2 regions of the Shewanella sp. 1311 genome follow, and region 1 is predicted to be linked to the other one. Evidence: predicted binding sites of a transcription regulator. Region 1 holds the regulator's gene; the other holds the start of a gene.
What was found. The regulator MetJ, encoded in region 1, represses methionine synthesis genes. The targets are predictions, from matches to a motif close to TAGACGTCTAGACGTCTA.
Positions count from the first base shown of each region.

Region 2: msrA (peptide-methionine (S)-S-oxide reductase MsrA) is a predicted target of MetJ. The motif match lies at 3,810-3,827, and genes of this name have one in related genera.

Region 1 is NZ_CM181686.1:3,267,102-3,274,979, forward strand. It holds gene phsA (thiosulfate reductase PhsA) at 1-1,318, shown strand, start outside; gene AC5YB3_RS14710 (4Fe-4S dicluster domain-containing protein) at 1,331-1,897, shown strand; gene nrfD (NrfD/PsrC family molybdoenzyme membrane anchor subunit) at 1,900-2,847, shown strand; gene AC5YB3_RS14720 (sulfite exporter TauE/SafE family protein) at 2,954-3,697, opposite strand; gene metJ (met regulon transcriptional regulator MetJ) at 3,779-4,093, opposite strand; gene metB (cystathionine gamma-synthase) at 4,306-5,469, shown strand; gene AC5YB3_RS14735 (bifunctional aspartate kinase/homoserine dehydrogenase II) at 5,481-7,874, shown strand.
Region 2 is NZ_CM181686.1:75,410-83,287, forward strand. It holds gene AC5YB3_RS00440 (dihydrolipoyllysine-residue acetyltransferase) at 1-131, opposite strand, end outside; gene AC5YB3_RS00445 (alpha-ketoacid dehydrogenase subunit beta) at 141-1,118, opposite strand; gene AC5YB3_RS00450 (thiamine pyrophosphate-dependent dehydrogenase E1 component subunit alpha) at 1,122-2,300, opposite strand; gene astE (succinylglutamate desuccinylase) at 2,463-3,497, opposite strand; gene msrA (peptide-methionine (S)-S-oxide reductase MsrA) at 3,840-4,319, shown strand; gene pgm (phosphoglucomutase (alpha-D-glucose-1,6-bisphosphate-dependent)) at 4,433-6,085, opposite strand; gene seqA (replication initiation negative regulator SeqA) at 6,168-6,710, opposite strand; gene AC5YB3_RS00475 (alpha/beta fold hydrolase) at 7,008-7,784, shown strand.

The DNA of each region.
Region 1 (7,878 bases):
GCCCCATGCCGTGGTCGATTTTGGTCACAGAGCCACCTTTACCACCGAAGAGTTTGAGATGCGCCGCGCCCTGTACGCCGCCAACGTCTTGATTGGTAATATTGAGCGTAAGGGCGGGATTTATATCGGCCAGAAACCCAGTGATTACAACAAGCTTGCCGGTGAAGCGGTTGCGCCCGTATTGGCCAAACCCGGCGTGAAAGACATGCCAAAACCAGCAGCGAAACGAATCGATCAAGTGGAAGAACAGTACGCCATGATGTGGACATCGGGCGGCGTCTACCAAACCATTCTCGATGCTACCTTAAGCGCTGTGCCTTACCAGTTACACGGCTGGGTGATGTCACGCACTAACCCAATGCAAACCATGACAGACAGAGCACGCGTTGTTGAAGCGATGAAAAAGCTCGACTTTATCGCCGTGTGTGATGTGTATATCAGCGAAACCGCCGCCTATGCGGACGTGATTTTACCTGAATCGACTTATCTTGAACGTGATGAAGAAATTGCTGATAAATCCGGTAAAAATCCCGCCTATTATGTGCGCCAACGTGTGGTTGAAACCTTAGGTGATACTAAGCCTTCTTGGCAGATCTTTAAGGATGTGGGTGTGGCTATGGGCCTTGGCGAGTTCTATCCATGGGAAAACATGGAAACCCTACAAATGCTGCAGGTGAACCGCGACACTGACCTGCTGCGCCGTATCAAAGACGAAGGTTTTGTGAGTTTTGGTAAACCGCTCATGCTGCGCGAAGCCAAGATGGTGAATGATTTCACTCAAGCCTATCCAGGCGCACGGCCAATGGATGACGACGGCACTTACGCCAGTGCACTCACCTTTAAAACCCCGAGTGGCAAGATTGAACTCACTTCCGCGAAAGTGGAAGCCATGGCACCGGGCCGTGGGGGGATCAAGTTCCGCGAAGTGCATCTTAAAAAAGCAGATGAGCTGTACTTTATCCAAGGCAAAGTGGCGGTGCACACCAATGGCGCCACCCACAATGTGCCTATGCTCGCTAACCTTATGTCGGATAACGCTGTGTGGGTTCACCCTGTTACTGCGGGCAAATTAGGGATCAGTAATGGCGACCCAATCCGCCTCACCAGCAGTGTTGGCACAGAAGAAGGCCATGCCTTAGTCACGCCGGGCATTCGCCAAGATACTGTGTTTGCTTACATGGGCTTTGGTTCTAAAAACAAAGAGTTGGTCAGAGCAACGGGCAAAGGTGTCCACTGCGGTAACTTACTGCCGCACGTGACGGCTCCTGTGTGTGGCATGACTGTGCACACCACGGGCGTCACGCTGGTAAAGCGCTAATCGGAGGCTTAAATGAATAAACGATATGTAATGGTGCACGACGAGAATAAGTGCATCGGCTGCCAAGCCTGTAACGTGGCGTGTCGCAGTGAAAATGGCGTACCCGAAGGCGTTACTCGTCTGCAAGTGCGTGTGGAAGGCCCCTTTGGTGAGATGCCCAATCTGCATTTCAAATATCACAGGGTATCTTGCCAGCAATGTGAAGATGCGCCCTGCGTTAAGGTATGCCCAACGGGCGCAGCCTATGTGGGTGAAGACGGCATTATCTCTATCCATACCGAGAAGTGTGTCGGCTGTATGTACTGTGTGGCAGCGTGCCCCTACAAAGTGCGCTTTATGAACCCAGAAACCAAGGCGGCGGATAAGTGTAACTTCTGTAAAGACAGTCGTTTAGCGCGGGGCGAAGAGCCTGCTTGTGTGACTGTGTGTCCAACCGATGCCTTAGTGTTTGGTGATGCCAATGATCCGCAGAGTGACGTGGCCATCATGCTCAACACTAAAATCACATACCAAGATAAAACCCATTTAGGCACTAAACCTAGGGTATATCGCGTTCCTACCAAAAGAGGGGGGATTTGATTATGAACAATACTTGGGGCGACATGGCGCAATATGATCCTATCACTTGGCACTGGGTCATTGCCGTTTACCTGTTTATGGCGGGGTTATCCGCGGGCAGTTTATTGATTGGCATTGGTTTACGCTGGGCGAATAAGGAACTCAGCGCGGGAGCTGAAAGCAGCATTCTTAAGGCGGCAGCCATTATTGGGCCTGTGGCGATTAGCTTAGGTCTAGCTTGCTTAGTGTTTGATTTAACCAAACCCTTCCACTTCTGGCTGATCTTAATTCACTATAACTTCCAGTCCGTGATGGCCATTGGAGTGCTGGCGCTACTGGCGTATTCTCCCTTAGCCTTTGCGTACGCCATTATTGTGCTGCGGGATGATTTACCAAAATGGGGTTTGGGTTTCTTAACGCCCATCGCTAAGTTACTTATGCCATTTCGAAAGCTGATTGAAGTATTGTTGTTTGTCCTTGCCATTGGTGTAGGGGCTTACACTGGCTTCTTAATTTCGGCGATGAATGCTTACCCTATGCTCAACACTGCGGTACTGCCTGCGCTGTTTTTAGTGTCGGGTTTATCGGCGGGCGCTGCGGCAAATGCGGTACTGGCACTCTTGCTGTTTAAGACCGATAGCCATGATAAGACTTTGGCTAAGATGCACGGGTTAGAATTGCCTGTGATGGCGATTGAAATCCTGTTCCTGTTCATGTTGTTCTGCGCCTTGTACTTCAAGGGCGGCGCAGCGGCTGCGGCTTTAGCGTCGTTAACCTCTGGGCTATGGGCAAGCGTGTTCTGGATTGGCGTCGTCGGGATTGGTTTTGGTATTCCATTGCTGTTCATGTTGTTACCCGCAGCAACTCGCCACACTAAGGGCGCGATGATCATGGTGGCCTGCGCGAGTTTAACCGGCGTGCTCGCGCTAAGACACTTTATTGTGTATGCAGGGCAAAGCTATTTAAGCTGAGTGTAAGTTGACTTTACATATTGATAGATAAAGAAAAAGCACTGACAATGTCAGTGCTTTTTTATTGTTTGAATTTTGAGAAGGTTTGCCAGTACAAGCAGGACGCTTATTGGGGTAAGAGTTCGATAACCGACTTCACCGTTAGCACTAAGGCGCTGATACTGCACAGGACTAAGGTCGCCATTTTTGTCTTCTCTTTATCGACACGGCCTACCAATCGCCCCGCGACTAAATACCCTAAAAGTACTGAAGGCAGCAATAGTAACGACAGCCACAGGTGCTTCAATTCTAATAAACCAGTGATCGCCAGAATGACCATAGCTATGGTGGAGCTAAAAATGAAGAAGGCCGACAGGGCGGCGCGAAACTGCGAAGCGTCTTTGCCTGACAATAGAATCGCCATCGGCGGACCACCAATAGCAGCAATATTACCGAAAATCCCCGAGACGACACCCGCGCCGAAGAGGGTTTTCTTATTCACGGGTAGGCTGAATTTATACAGGCTAAGGATCACCGCGACCGCTACAATGGCGGCGATGGATAACCCGAGTATGGGCTGAGGTGCAAACAGCAACAGACTCGCGCCGATAAAACCGCCGGGCACGCGACCTATAAGTGCATATTGCAAGCCATTGAATTCTAAATGACCACGCTCACGCACTAAGGTCAGCAGGGCGATGGAGAAACCCATAGCAATAACAGGCGCAGGTACGAGCTGCGGATCGACGATATACAGCAAAGGACTGGCGACAACCGCTAGGCCAAACCCAATCAGGCTCTGGGTTAAGGCGCCAAGAAACACGACCAGCGAGGCTAAGGCGAGTGTCTGTGGATCTATTAGAGAAAACATAGGATTCCATATAAACAAAAAGGGATCGTTAACGATCCCTATTGATGAGCACTGTGATATGACTTTGAAAGCGACAAGTCGCTATTCCATGTCTTCCCACTCGATCCCCATCTCGTCCATCAGCAACTTGGCTTCGGCGGGAATGCTGTCTGGGCTATCTTTTGACAGATCTTCATCGTTAGGCAATGGCTGGCCAGTGTAGGCGTGCAAAAATGCCTCACACAACAGCTCGCTGTTGGTGGCGTGACGCAAATTATTGACCTGACGACGCGTACGTTCGTCCGTAAGGACCTTAAGCACTTTGAGCGGAATAGACACAGTAATTTTCTTTACTTGTTCATTCTTCTTGCCATGTTCAGCATAGGGGCTGATGTATTCCCCATTCCATTCAGTCATTGACTCACCTGTTATAACGCTAAATTCGGGGCAGATTTTAAACCCTTACAAAGAACAGTCAAATTATTGCTACTATTTCTTTGTGATTGCAAACAGATTTCTTTATGTTCAGACGTCTAAACGTCTTCACGCCTATTGACGATGGCCTTGGGCTTAGGTACATTTAGACGTCCAGACATCTCTATCAGTCTACCGAATTTAGGAGTCCACCCATGGCAGAGCGTCAATTAGCCACACTGGCAGTGCGTCAGGGTATCGAAAGCGATACTCAATATGGTGCAGTTGTGCCACCGATTTATTTGTCGACTAATTACGCCTTCGATGGTCATAAAAATCCCCGCGAATTCGATTACAGTCGTTCAGGCAACCCAACGCGCTGCATTTTAGGTGAAGCATTAGCCCAATTAGAAAAGGGCGCCACTGGCATAGTGACATGCACTGGCATGGCGGCCATCACCCTAGTGACCACATTGCTCGGCCCTGATGACCTGTTGGTGGTGCCCCATGATTGTTACGGCGGTTCTTACCGTTTATTTACTAACTTGGCGAAGAAAGGCCAGTTTAAGTTGATTGTGGTCGATCAAAACGACAGCCAAGCGTTAGCCGCCGCTATCGGGCAACATCCTAAGATGGTGTGGCTCGAAACCCCGTCTAACCCGCTATTGCGTGTGGTGGATATCGAAGCCATTGCCAAGGCGAGCCATGAGGTCGGCGCGCTGGTGGTGGTCGATAACACTTTTTTATCGCCGATATTGCAACAACCCCTATTATTAGGCGCGGATATCGTTATCCACTCCACCACTAAATACATCAATGGTCACAGCGATGTGGTTGGCGGCGCTGTGGTTGCTAAAGATGCACAAATCGGCGAAAGCTTACATTGGTGGTCGAACACTCTAGGCTTAACGGGATCGGCATTTGATAGTTACTTAACCCTGCGCGGCCTACGCACCTTAGCGGTGCGAATTCGTGAACATCAAGCCAATGCCCAGCGCATTGTTGAGGTATTGACGCAAAGCCCTGTGGTGAGCAAAGTTTATTACCCTGGTCTTGCGGATCACCCTGGTCACACCATTGCAGCCAAGCAACAAAAAGGCTTTGGCGCTATGCTGAGTTTTGAGCTCAAGGGCGGCGAGGCCGAAGTCGTGGCCTTTTTAGGTGCACTTAGCTTATTTAGCGTGGCGGAAAGTTTAGGTGGCGTCGAAAGTTTAGTGGCCGTGCCCGCCACTATGACCCACAGAGCCATGGAGCCGCAGGCGCGTTTTGAGGCAGGCATTAAAGACACCCTATTGCGTTTATCGGTGGGTATTGAAGATGCCGCCGATTTAGTTGCAGATATTCAAGCAGGATTAGCCGCCGTTGCGGCTTGTCAGTAGAGGAATAATAGATGGCACGTTGTCACTTACATAAATTTGGTGGCTCCAGTTTAGCGGATGCCGATTGTTATCGTCGAGTCGCCCATATCCTGTTAACCCACGGTCATAGCGATGACCTTGTGGTGGTCTCTGCGGCGGGTAAGAGCACGAATTTCCTGTATAAATTATTAGCGCTGCGTGATGCGGGTCAGCTGTGGCAAGAAGAATTACAAGTGCTGACCAGCTACCAACAAGGGTTGGTAGAGCAGTTATTGTCGAACGAACAAGCCCGCGATCTGCGCGAGCGTTTGGCGACAGATCAGGCGCAACTCATCAGTTTATTGTCCCTCGACGAACGTAACGAATACCAAGTTAACCATGTGGTGAGCTTTGGCGAGCGTTGGTCGGCGCGCCTGATGGCGGCGCTGCTGCGCGAATCTGGTGTGGCGGCAAGCCATGTGGATGCCTGTTCAATTTTAGTGGCCGATGAAGCCGCCGTGCCGCAAATTCGGGTGCAAGAATCCCGCGCTAAAGTACAAGCGCTATTGGCCGCACATCCCAATGAACGACTAGTGATCACAGGATTTATCTGCGCTAACGAGCGCGGCGATACTTTATTACTTGGTCGTAATGGTTCAGATTTTAGTGCCAGCTTGATTGCCAGCCTTGCCGATATTGAGCGCGTGACCATTTGGACCGATGTGGAAGGGGTGTTCAACGCTGACCCGAATAAGATCAACGATGCTAAATTACTCAAAAGCATGTCACTTGCCGAAGCTGACCGCTTAGCGCGTTTAGGCTCGCCAGTATTGCATTCGCGCACTTTGCAGCCTTTGTTTAATACCGAAGTGAGTTTAGCGGTGCGCTCAAGTTATGCATCACACACCGACTTTACCTTGATTGCGCCCCATAGTTCGTCGGCGAGCGCACCTGTGGTGACTAACCTCAATGCTGTTGTGCTGTTCGGCTTTAAGCTTACGGGAGAGTTAACTCGTTTATTAGATTTATTGATTGCCGCGGGTTTAACGCCATTGGCCCATTGGACCTCTGCCCATCAAAGGGTTGAGCTTGCCTATACCGCTGAAAATCAAAAACAAGTGCAAAGATTGCTCGATGCCGAGGCACAAGCATTAGGGATCAGCGAACAACAGATCAACACAGATCTCGGCCTAGTGGCGTTAGTCAGTGCCGATGCAGAACATTATCGCCGCAGTTTTGCTCGTTTATTAAGTCGTGATGCTAAACCTTTGTTTAGTGGTGACTTAAGTTTAGTGACGCTGGTGCCCCAGTCGCAGGTGAATCTGTTAACCCAAAAGGTACACCGCCGCTGCGCTGGGCCGCGTAAACGCATTGGCGTCTTACTGCTCGGCGTGGGCAACATAGGTGAGGCTTGGGTCGATTTATTTAAGTCGGTGTCGCCATCACTGGATCATGAACTCGAAGCCAGCGTTGAGTTAGTCGGTTTAGTCAGTTCGAGTAAAGCCTTGATTAAATCCACAGGCATTAATCTTGCCGCGTGGCAGACTGAGTTTAATACCGAGGCTACGCCTTGGCAGTACGAGCACTTGTTCGAACAATTAGAACGGGTTAACTGCGATGAGCTGGTGGCCTTAGATATCAGTGCCAGCGCCAGTTTGACGCTGCAATATCCAGAGCTATTCGAGCGCGGCATCCATGTGGTGAGCGCGAATAAACTCGCAGGCTCGGGTCCACTGCCTTTCTATCGTGAGTTAAAGCAGCAATTGGGTAATCGTCGTTTATTTTGGCGCTATAACGCCAGCTGTGGCGCGGGTTTGCCTATCCAACATGCGTTAAATGATCTGCGTAACAGCGGTGATAGCGTTGAAGCCGTGGGCGGGATTTTCTCTGGCACCTTGTGTTGGTTGTTTGAGAAATACGATACCAGCAAGCCTTTCTCTGAATTAGTGATTGAAGCCAGAGGCTTAGGTATCACTGAACCTGATCCCCGCGACGATCTGTCTGGTCGTGATATGCAGCGTAAACTGCTCATTTTGGCCCGTGAAATTGGCCTTGAAATCGAGCTTGAAGATATTGAATTACGCTCATTAGTGCCAGCCGATTTGGCCGATATTCCCTTAGATCAATTTCTCACCCGCATTGCCGAGTTAGATGCCGATCTGCTGCAACAATACGGTGCGGCGGCGGAGCAAAATAAGGTGCTCAGATACGTGGCATCCTTAGATAACAGCGGCCCAGAGCTTAAAGCTGAAGTCGGTTTGCAGTGGATTGATGCCCATCATCCTTACGCTAATTTGACCCCCGGCGATAACGTGTTTGTGATCCGCAGTGCCTTCTATCAAGGCAATCCGTTGATCATCCGTGGACCGGGCGCCGGACGCGAAGTGACAGCGGCAGCGGTGCAGTCGGATCTGACGCAGATCTGTCGCGATCTCTTGCAAGAGTAGACTG
Region 2 (7,878 bases), 2.0 Mb from region 1:
GCTTTGTCTGTCATGACATCGGCAATCGGCTGATCTTCAACGACTGTGTCGCCTTCTTTGACCAACCATTCAACCAATTCACACTCCACTACACCTTCGCCAATATCCGGCAAAATAAAATCTTTAATCATACCGGACTCCTAGAAGGTCACTGATGCTTTGATGGCTTCAAACGTTTTGAACGCATCAGGCATGTATTCTTTTTCATGAATGAGTGGGTACGGGGTATCTAAACCACAAACGCGGCTGATGGGCGACTCTAGATACAAGAAGCATTCTTGCTGGATTGTCGCGGCAATTTCACCGGCAAAACCACCGGTTAATGGCGCTTCATGGTTAACCAGCAAACGTCCGGTCTTTTTGACTGAATCGGCAACGGTATCGATATCCCAGGGTGACAAGGTGCGTAAATCAATAATTTCGCAGGAGATCCCTTCTTTAGCGGCCATATCGGCGGCTTTTTCAAGGATTTCCATTTGCGCGCCCCACGCCACTAAGGTGATGTCTTTACCTTCGCGAACCACTTCAGCCTTGCCCAGTTCAATTTCATAATCGCCCGCTGGCACTTCGCCAACCGATGCGCGATATAAACGCTTAGGCTCAAAGAAGATCACTGGGTTTTTGTCACGAATTGACGCCAACAGCAGGCCTTTGGCTTGCTCTGGGTTACGTGGCACCACCACTTTTAATCCCGGTGTCTGGGTAAAATAAGCTTCGGGTGATTGAGAGTGATAATGGCCGCCAGCGATGCCGCCGCCATAGGGCGTACGGAACACTAACCCACCGACATCGAATTCATTGCCGCTGCGGTAACGGAACTTGGCCGACTCGTTGACGATTTGATCGAACGCCGGAAAGATATAATCGGCGAATTGGATTTCAGCCACAGCAGTCATGCCATTTGAGGCTAAACCATTGGCAAAACCGGCAATACCTTGCTCTGTCAGCGGGGTATTAAAGCAGCGATCGCGACCGAATTTTTCTTGAAGACCGGAAGTGGCGCGAAATACCCCGCCAAAGTGACCCACATCTTCACCAAAAACCACCATGCGCTCATCGGCTTGCATGGCGATCGACAAGGCCTCATTGACGGCCTGTAACATATTCATTTCAGCCACGGCTTATAGTCTCCCTGCACTTTTTGGATAGGCTTGCGGATATTTCTTGATATGTTCTTTAAGATCGGCGAGTTGCTTTCTCAGCACTGGCGTCGGCTTGTCGTACACATCTTCAATAATTTCATCCAGCATAGGCACAGGAATTTTTTCAGCCACTTTTACCGCAGCCAATACTTCTTCACGATATTTCTCATGCAGTTTCACGTCATCCGCTTCAGCTAACCAACCTTTGTTGATAAGCCATAATTTGAAGCGTTTAACCGGATCGTGTTGCTGCCACTTGGCTTCTTCATCTTTCGAGCGATAACCTGATGGATCGTCTGATGATGAATGCGCGCCGAGACGGTAAGTCATGGCTTCAATCAGCACAGGCGCATTATGCTCAATCGCATAGGCACGGGCTTGCTGCGTTGCCGCTAACACGGCCAACATGTCATTGCCGTCAACACGAATGGTGTGCATGCCATAACCCACGCCGCGGCTCGCAATGCCGTTACCGGCAAACTGCTCTTCAGTTGGGGTTGAAATGGCGTAGCCATTGTTACGACAGAAGAAAATCACTGGACACTTCAATACTGCGGCCATGTTTAGACCTGCATGGAAGTCCCCTTCAGATGCTGCACCTTCGCCAAAATAGCAAACTGCGACTTTGCGCTTACCTTGCATTTTTAAGCTGTAGCCCACACCTGTCGCCTGCGGGATTTGTGTCGCAAGGGGTGAAGAAATCGTTTGATAATGCAATGCCGCACTGCCGTAATGGATTGGCATTTGGCGACCTTTACCAAGATCTTTCTCGTTACTGAACATCTGATTCATAAACTGTTCAGTGGTAAAGCCGCGATAACGCAACGCCGCATGCTCACGGTATTGCGCGAGGATAACGTCCTCTTGATCGAGTGCGGCCACACTGCCGACAATCGCCGCTTCTTCACCCGTACAGGTCATGTAGAAGCTGATGCGCCCTTGACGCTGGGCACCTAACATACGTTCATCGAGTACCCGAGTGAATACGCAGGTATCGTAAATTTTAGTGGCTAAGGTTTCATCTATCACAGGCAAAACCGCGGTTTCATAAGTGGTGCCGTCGGCTTGTAGAATTCGAAGGATAGGAATGTGTAGCGATGCCTTATCCAAGAAGCCGACACGGTGCACTGTATCAGTGTTGAGTGTTGCTTTGCTCATATTGTGCTCTTGTTATCTCATTACGCACCAAAGCGTTTTGATGCGTCTGTTTATACGAATATGCCCGACGAACATTACGTTAACGTAAACTACCTATCAACCATTGGCATAGCTCAAACCACAAGTTATCCCTGCCTCGCATGTATATATTGCTTTACAAGCCTAACGCACGTCCGCATTCACCGCAGGGATCAGGCAAATCACAGTGCGATTGCCAATAGGCACTTTGGCATTAGGAAACACGACAGACTCAAACTCATGTTCCACTTTAATTTCTTGCCCACCTTCCCGCGCTAAGACAAAGCCCTTCGGGAAAGATCTGAAGTTTTCGACATCGGTTGCGAAGGTAAATTCAAAATCATCGAAATGTTTATTGATGACGCGGCACACTTGGTACAAGTTAACCTTATCGGCATCAAATGCATCCAACTCCAACGGCTTAGCGGTGATCAAGCGCATAAACATTTCATGGGTCGCGATAAAACGCGTCATGTCGTTCTGCCCCATGGGATAGACTTTGCCAAGCTCAATGGTAAAGGCATCGGCGCCGTAGCGTTCGGAGGAAAAATAGCTAAAGGTCGTGGTCGGTTCGTGGTGAAAAAGTACTGTATCGACGCCGCTAGCGGCTAGAAACATAATTTGCTCGCCGCTAAAGGCACGCCCTGGACGATAGGGATAGATAGCGAACTTTTCATGCTTCGAGGCGCGCATCGCCGTGTGCAGATCATAATGAATGCGCTGACGACCATCGGCAACCGCGGTATAAAAACGGTCGATATAGGCTTCGAGTTTTTTGGCGCGCACTCGCTCAGGATTGACTAATCCCGGAGGATTGGAATGCTCACCACTAAAGAGACGATTCATGTTCTCATCGATAATCCGCGTGCCGTTATTAATCGCTAATGGATTACCAATTAGGAATAAAGTGCGCTGTTTCGCGATGATCTTTTGCTGTAAAAGCTGCTTAATTAAGCCATTGCAGAGTTCAATGGGCGCAGTCTCGTTACCGTGAACACCACAAGAAAGGACGACATCTTTTCCTTCATTCTGAGCGGGCTCAAAAACGATAACGCCGGTATCCCACACTTCAACTTGGGTATGGTCGCCTAAGCTAAATGAAAACTCGCCATCGAACTGTTCAGGATGGGCTAAGGTGAGCGCTAAAAAATCCTTTGAATCTAACAGAGCTTGTAACACAGAATTCTCCTTATAATGGTGTGTAACAGTAACGGCGCAATAGCATCAGTGCAGATAGCCATAACCACTCAAGCATTCATCTCATCGCGGTTAGGCTGACTCGCACCTTAAAAAGCGGCTTCAATACTAACACATGTTTTTAATGCTGTTCTCAGACATTTATCGCCATAGGACCCAGTTTTGAACGGAATAAGATCAACGCGGCGCTTTGCTATGCCGAGTGTAAATTTCCCATCATCTTATCGAAAAATCGTCCAGCATAAATATTCCTGCTAGAGGCTTGCTTTTGCGCGAGAGTTTTATCACAATCCTTAGCCATCTAGACTTCTATTGGATTTGATTATGGCGTTAGCAACCTTTGGTGCCGGCTGTTTCTGGGGCGTAGAGTATTTTTTTAGACAAGTGAATGGCGTTTCGAATGCCACCTGCGGTTACATGGGCGGCAATAATAGCGCGACCACCTATGAAGAAGTCAAAAAAGGCAAAACGGGCCACGCCGAAGTGGTACAAGTGGAGTTTGACTCTGCCCTGGTCAGTTATGAAGACTTGCTCGAGGTATTTTGGAAAAACCACAATCCAACCAGCCTGAACATGCAAGGTGGAGATATAGGCACTCAATATCGCAGCACGATTTTCTTCCATGACAGTGAACAAAAAGCCGCAGCAGAAGCCTCAAAATTAGCTTTTGCCCGATCAGGTCGTTGGGGATTACGCCATATCGTGACTGAAATAGTGCCATTGCAACAGTTCCATGTGGCAGAGGAATACCACCAAAATTACATTGATAAGAATAACTTACCGAGTTGTCATATTGAGTACTAAATACAGTCAAATCAGCATGAGTTTAATACTCATAACTGACATTAGACACAAACAAAAACGCACTCAGATCTGAGTGCGTTTGTTTTTTTATACTTTATAAACCTACTGCTGCATTAAGCGTTCAGCGCCTTATCAATTAATGCCTGCGCATCTTTGATAATTTCAGCTAAATGCTGCTCACTGATAAAACTCTCGCCGTAGATTTTAAATAACGCTTCCGTGCCCGATGGACGCGCCGCAAACCAACCATTCGCCGTAGTCACTTTAATGCCACCAATGGCCGCATTATTGCCCGGTGCATGGGTTAACACGTTTTCGATTGCCTCACCCGCAAGCACTGTGGCATTTAAGGTTTCAGCATTTAATAACGCAAATTTGGCCTTGTTTTCAAGACTGATTGGGCTATCGATACGCTTGTAAAAGCTTTGGCCAAATTGTTTTACTAGCTCTTGATGGCGTTGACCTGGAGTTTTACCTGTCACCGCAAGAATTTCTGCGGCAAGTAACCCAAGAATAAAGCCGTCTTTATCTGTACACCACGTAGTGCCATCACGGCGCAAAAACGCCGCGCCAGCGCTCTCTTCACCGCCAAAGGCGATGGTGGCTTCGGCTAAACCATCAACAAACCACTTAAAACCCACAGGCACTTCGAGTAACTTTTTGCCATGGAAAGCACAGATTTTATCGATAAGCGCACTCGATACTAAGGTTTTACCTATGGCTAAGCTATCGCTCCAATCCGGTCTGTGCGTCAGTAAATAATCGATAGCGACCGCAAGGTAGTGATTAGGGTCCATCAAGCCTGTACCAGGGCAGACAATGCCGTGGCGGTCATAGTCAGGATCATTGCTAAGGCATAAATCAAAGGATTCTTTATGGGCGAGTAACCCTGCCATCGCATAGGGAGACGAGCAATCCATGCGGATTTTGCCGTCTTTATCCAGCGGCATAAAGCTAAAGCTTGGGTCAACTTTATCATTAACTAAGGTGATATCGAGCCCATAACGCGCGGCAATCGGTGCCCAGTAGAAAATCCCTGAACCACCGAGCGGGTCTACACCGATACGCAGCTTAGCATTGGCAATCGCTTGCATATCGATAACATTCTCTAAATCAGCTACATAGGGTGTGATCAAATCAATGGCGTTGACATAGCCTGAGGCCAGCGCTTCGGCATACGCTAATTTTTGCACGCCAGCTAACGCTTGGCGCAAGTAATCATTGGCCCGCGACTCAATCCAAGCCGTGATATTACCTTCGGCAGGTCCGCCATGGGGTGGATTGTATTTGATCCCGCCATCTTGAGGCGGATTGTGAGAAGGCGTGATAATCAAACCATCGGACAGTGCCGCACCAGTGATATTCGCTTCGCGATTGGCGCAAATCACCCCATGGGACACCACTGGTGTTGGCGTGAAACCATCATTCTGCTGGATGTGCACTGTGACTTTATTTGCCGCCAGCACTTCAATTGCCGATAAATAAGCGGCGTAGGATAACGCATGGGTATCAATCCCGAGGATCAACGGCCCATTGATATTTACCGATTGGCGATAATCCACCACAGCTTGGGTAATCGCCCAAATGTGTTGTTGGTTAAAACTGCCATTGAAGGCGCAGCCTCTGTGCCCAGAAGTGCCAAAGGTGACGCGTTGTTGTACGTCATCCATATTTGGCGTGATGCTGTAATAATGGCTCATCAGTTTTGGAATATTGACCAGATCCGTCTGATTAGCGATTTGTCCTGCCCTTTGATGTATTGCCACCTATGGCTCTCCTGCACTCAATTACAATTAAAAACAATGATTAAACTTAGCTCAATAGCTGATGAAACGGCTCACCCGCGGATTAAACGCGCTCGGCGATGCCAGCTGCAACCGTTGCATCACAGCCAAATTGCACTAAGACTTCGGATAAAATGGTGCGTTTCTTGGCGGTATTGTTGTTGCTTGTCACCCAGAAACCACTGGTACCGATTTCTTTAGGATTCGCCGATGCGCTCGCTTCCAGTAATTGCTCTTTCGAACGGGCAAAATACAAACGATCGCGCCCTTGGATCTGCAGAATTTGCGAGAACTGCTCAGGGGCTAATTGATACAGACTTTCGAGCAAAAAGAGGAAACGCCCTACCGCGCCTTTTTGTTGCGATAACAGATGTTCATCGACTAAGCGGCTGAAGTCATTCACAGCAGGTGCAGCTTGCACCGCCACAGCTTGAATCGGCTCAGCCTCTAAACTTGGTTGGCTTATCGCCAAAGGCTGAGGTGGTTCGACCGCATCGACGGACAGGCCGAGTAATCGACGAAGAATGTCAGAGGCGCTCTCACCAATACGTTCTGTTTTGCTGGCAATATGACGATAGAGCTCTTCATCAACTTCGATATATTTCATAACCTTAATTATCCTTTGTTATTCGACAGGCTTAACCGAAAAAAGTGTACCACAGCGATCGGGGCAGATCATTGCGATCGGTTACCAGTGTATCCATGTCTATCAATCTGATAAAGCGCCATTATTCTAAAAATGCGTGAAATAGCACTGCAAACTAGCAGATAATCGACAATTGCCGAAAAAGCGCCCAAGTTCATCGCCGCATACACGCCAAAGTAGCAACTGACTTGTCAAGCCAACGGCATTAAGGGCACAATTCGCGCCACGTTAAGCTAAACATATCCAACAGGAATCACCATGAACTTTGTTTCTACAGGCCAAGGACCCGCAGTACTCTTGATCCACGGCTTGTTCGGCAACCTAGATAACCTCAAAGGCCTAGGGCAAGTATTAGAAAGCCAGTATCAGGTTATTCGTGTCGATGTGCCCAATCATGGTTTAAGTGAGCATTGGGATGAGATGGATTACCCTCGCCTCGCCACGGCCATGGTTTCATTACTCGACGAACTGGCTATTGAACGCGCCCATATTGTGGGTCACTCCATGGGCGGTAAAATCGCCATGGCGACAGCGTTAGCTCATCCAGAACGCATTATCAGCATGGTGGCAGCAGATATAGCCCCCGTCGCCTATGAGCCTAGACATGACTTAGTGTTTGCCGCATTAGAAAGTCTGCCCTTAGAAGGTCATACCGACAGACGCTTTGCTCTAAACCACTTAATAGACAAAGGTATCGACGAAGCCACGGCGCAGTTTTTACTCAAAAATCTGCAACGTACCGATACGGGTTTTCGTTGGAAGCTGAACTTAATTGGGCTAAAAGCTTGTTATCCCAACATTATTGGTTGGCACAATCAAGCGCCCAATTCAGTACAAAGCTATAATGGCCCGAGTCTATTCATTCGCGGCGGTGACTCAAATTATGTTACTGGAGAGCACAGAAGCGCTATCATGGCGCAATTCCCTGCGGCGCAGGCGAAAACCCTCGAAGGCTGTGGTCATTGGTTACATGCACAGAAACCCGCCATCTTTAACCGGATTGTGTCTGAATTTATTGACAAACAAGCAATGTAAATCAGCAGCAAACTCGACCTAAAGCATATGGCAGCCGCCATCTTGATGTGATATATTCGCGCCTCTTTTGGCCTTAGAACACTCTCGAGGACTA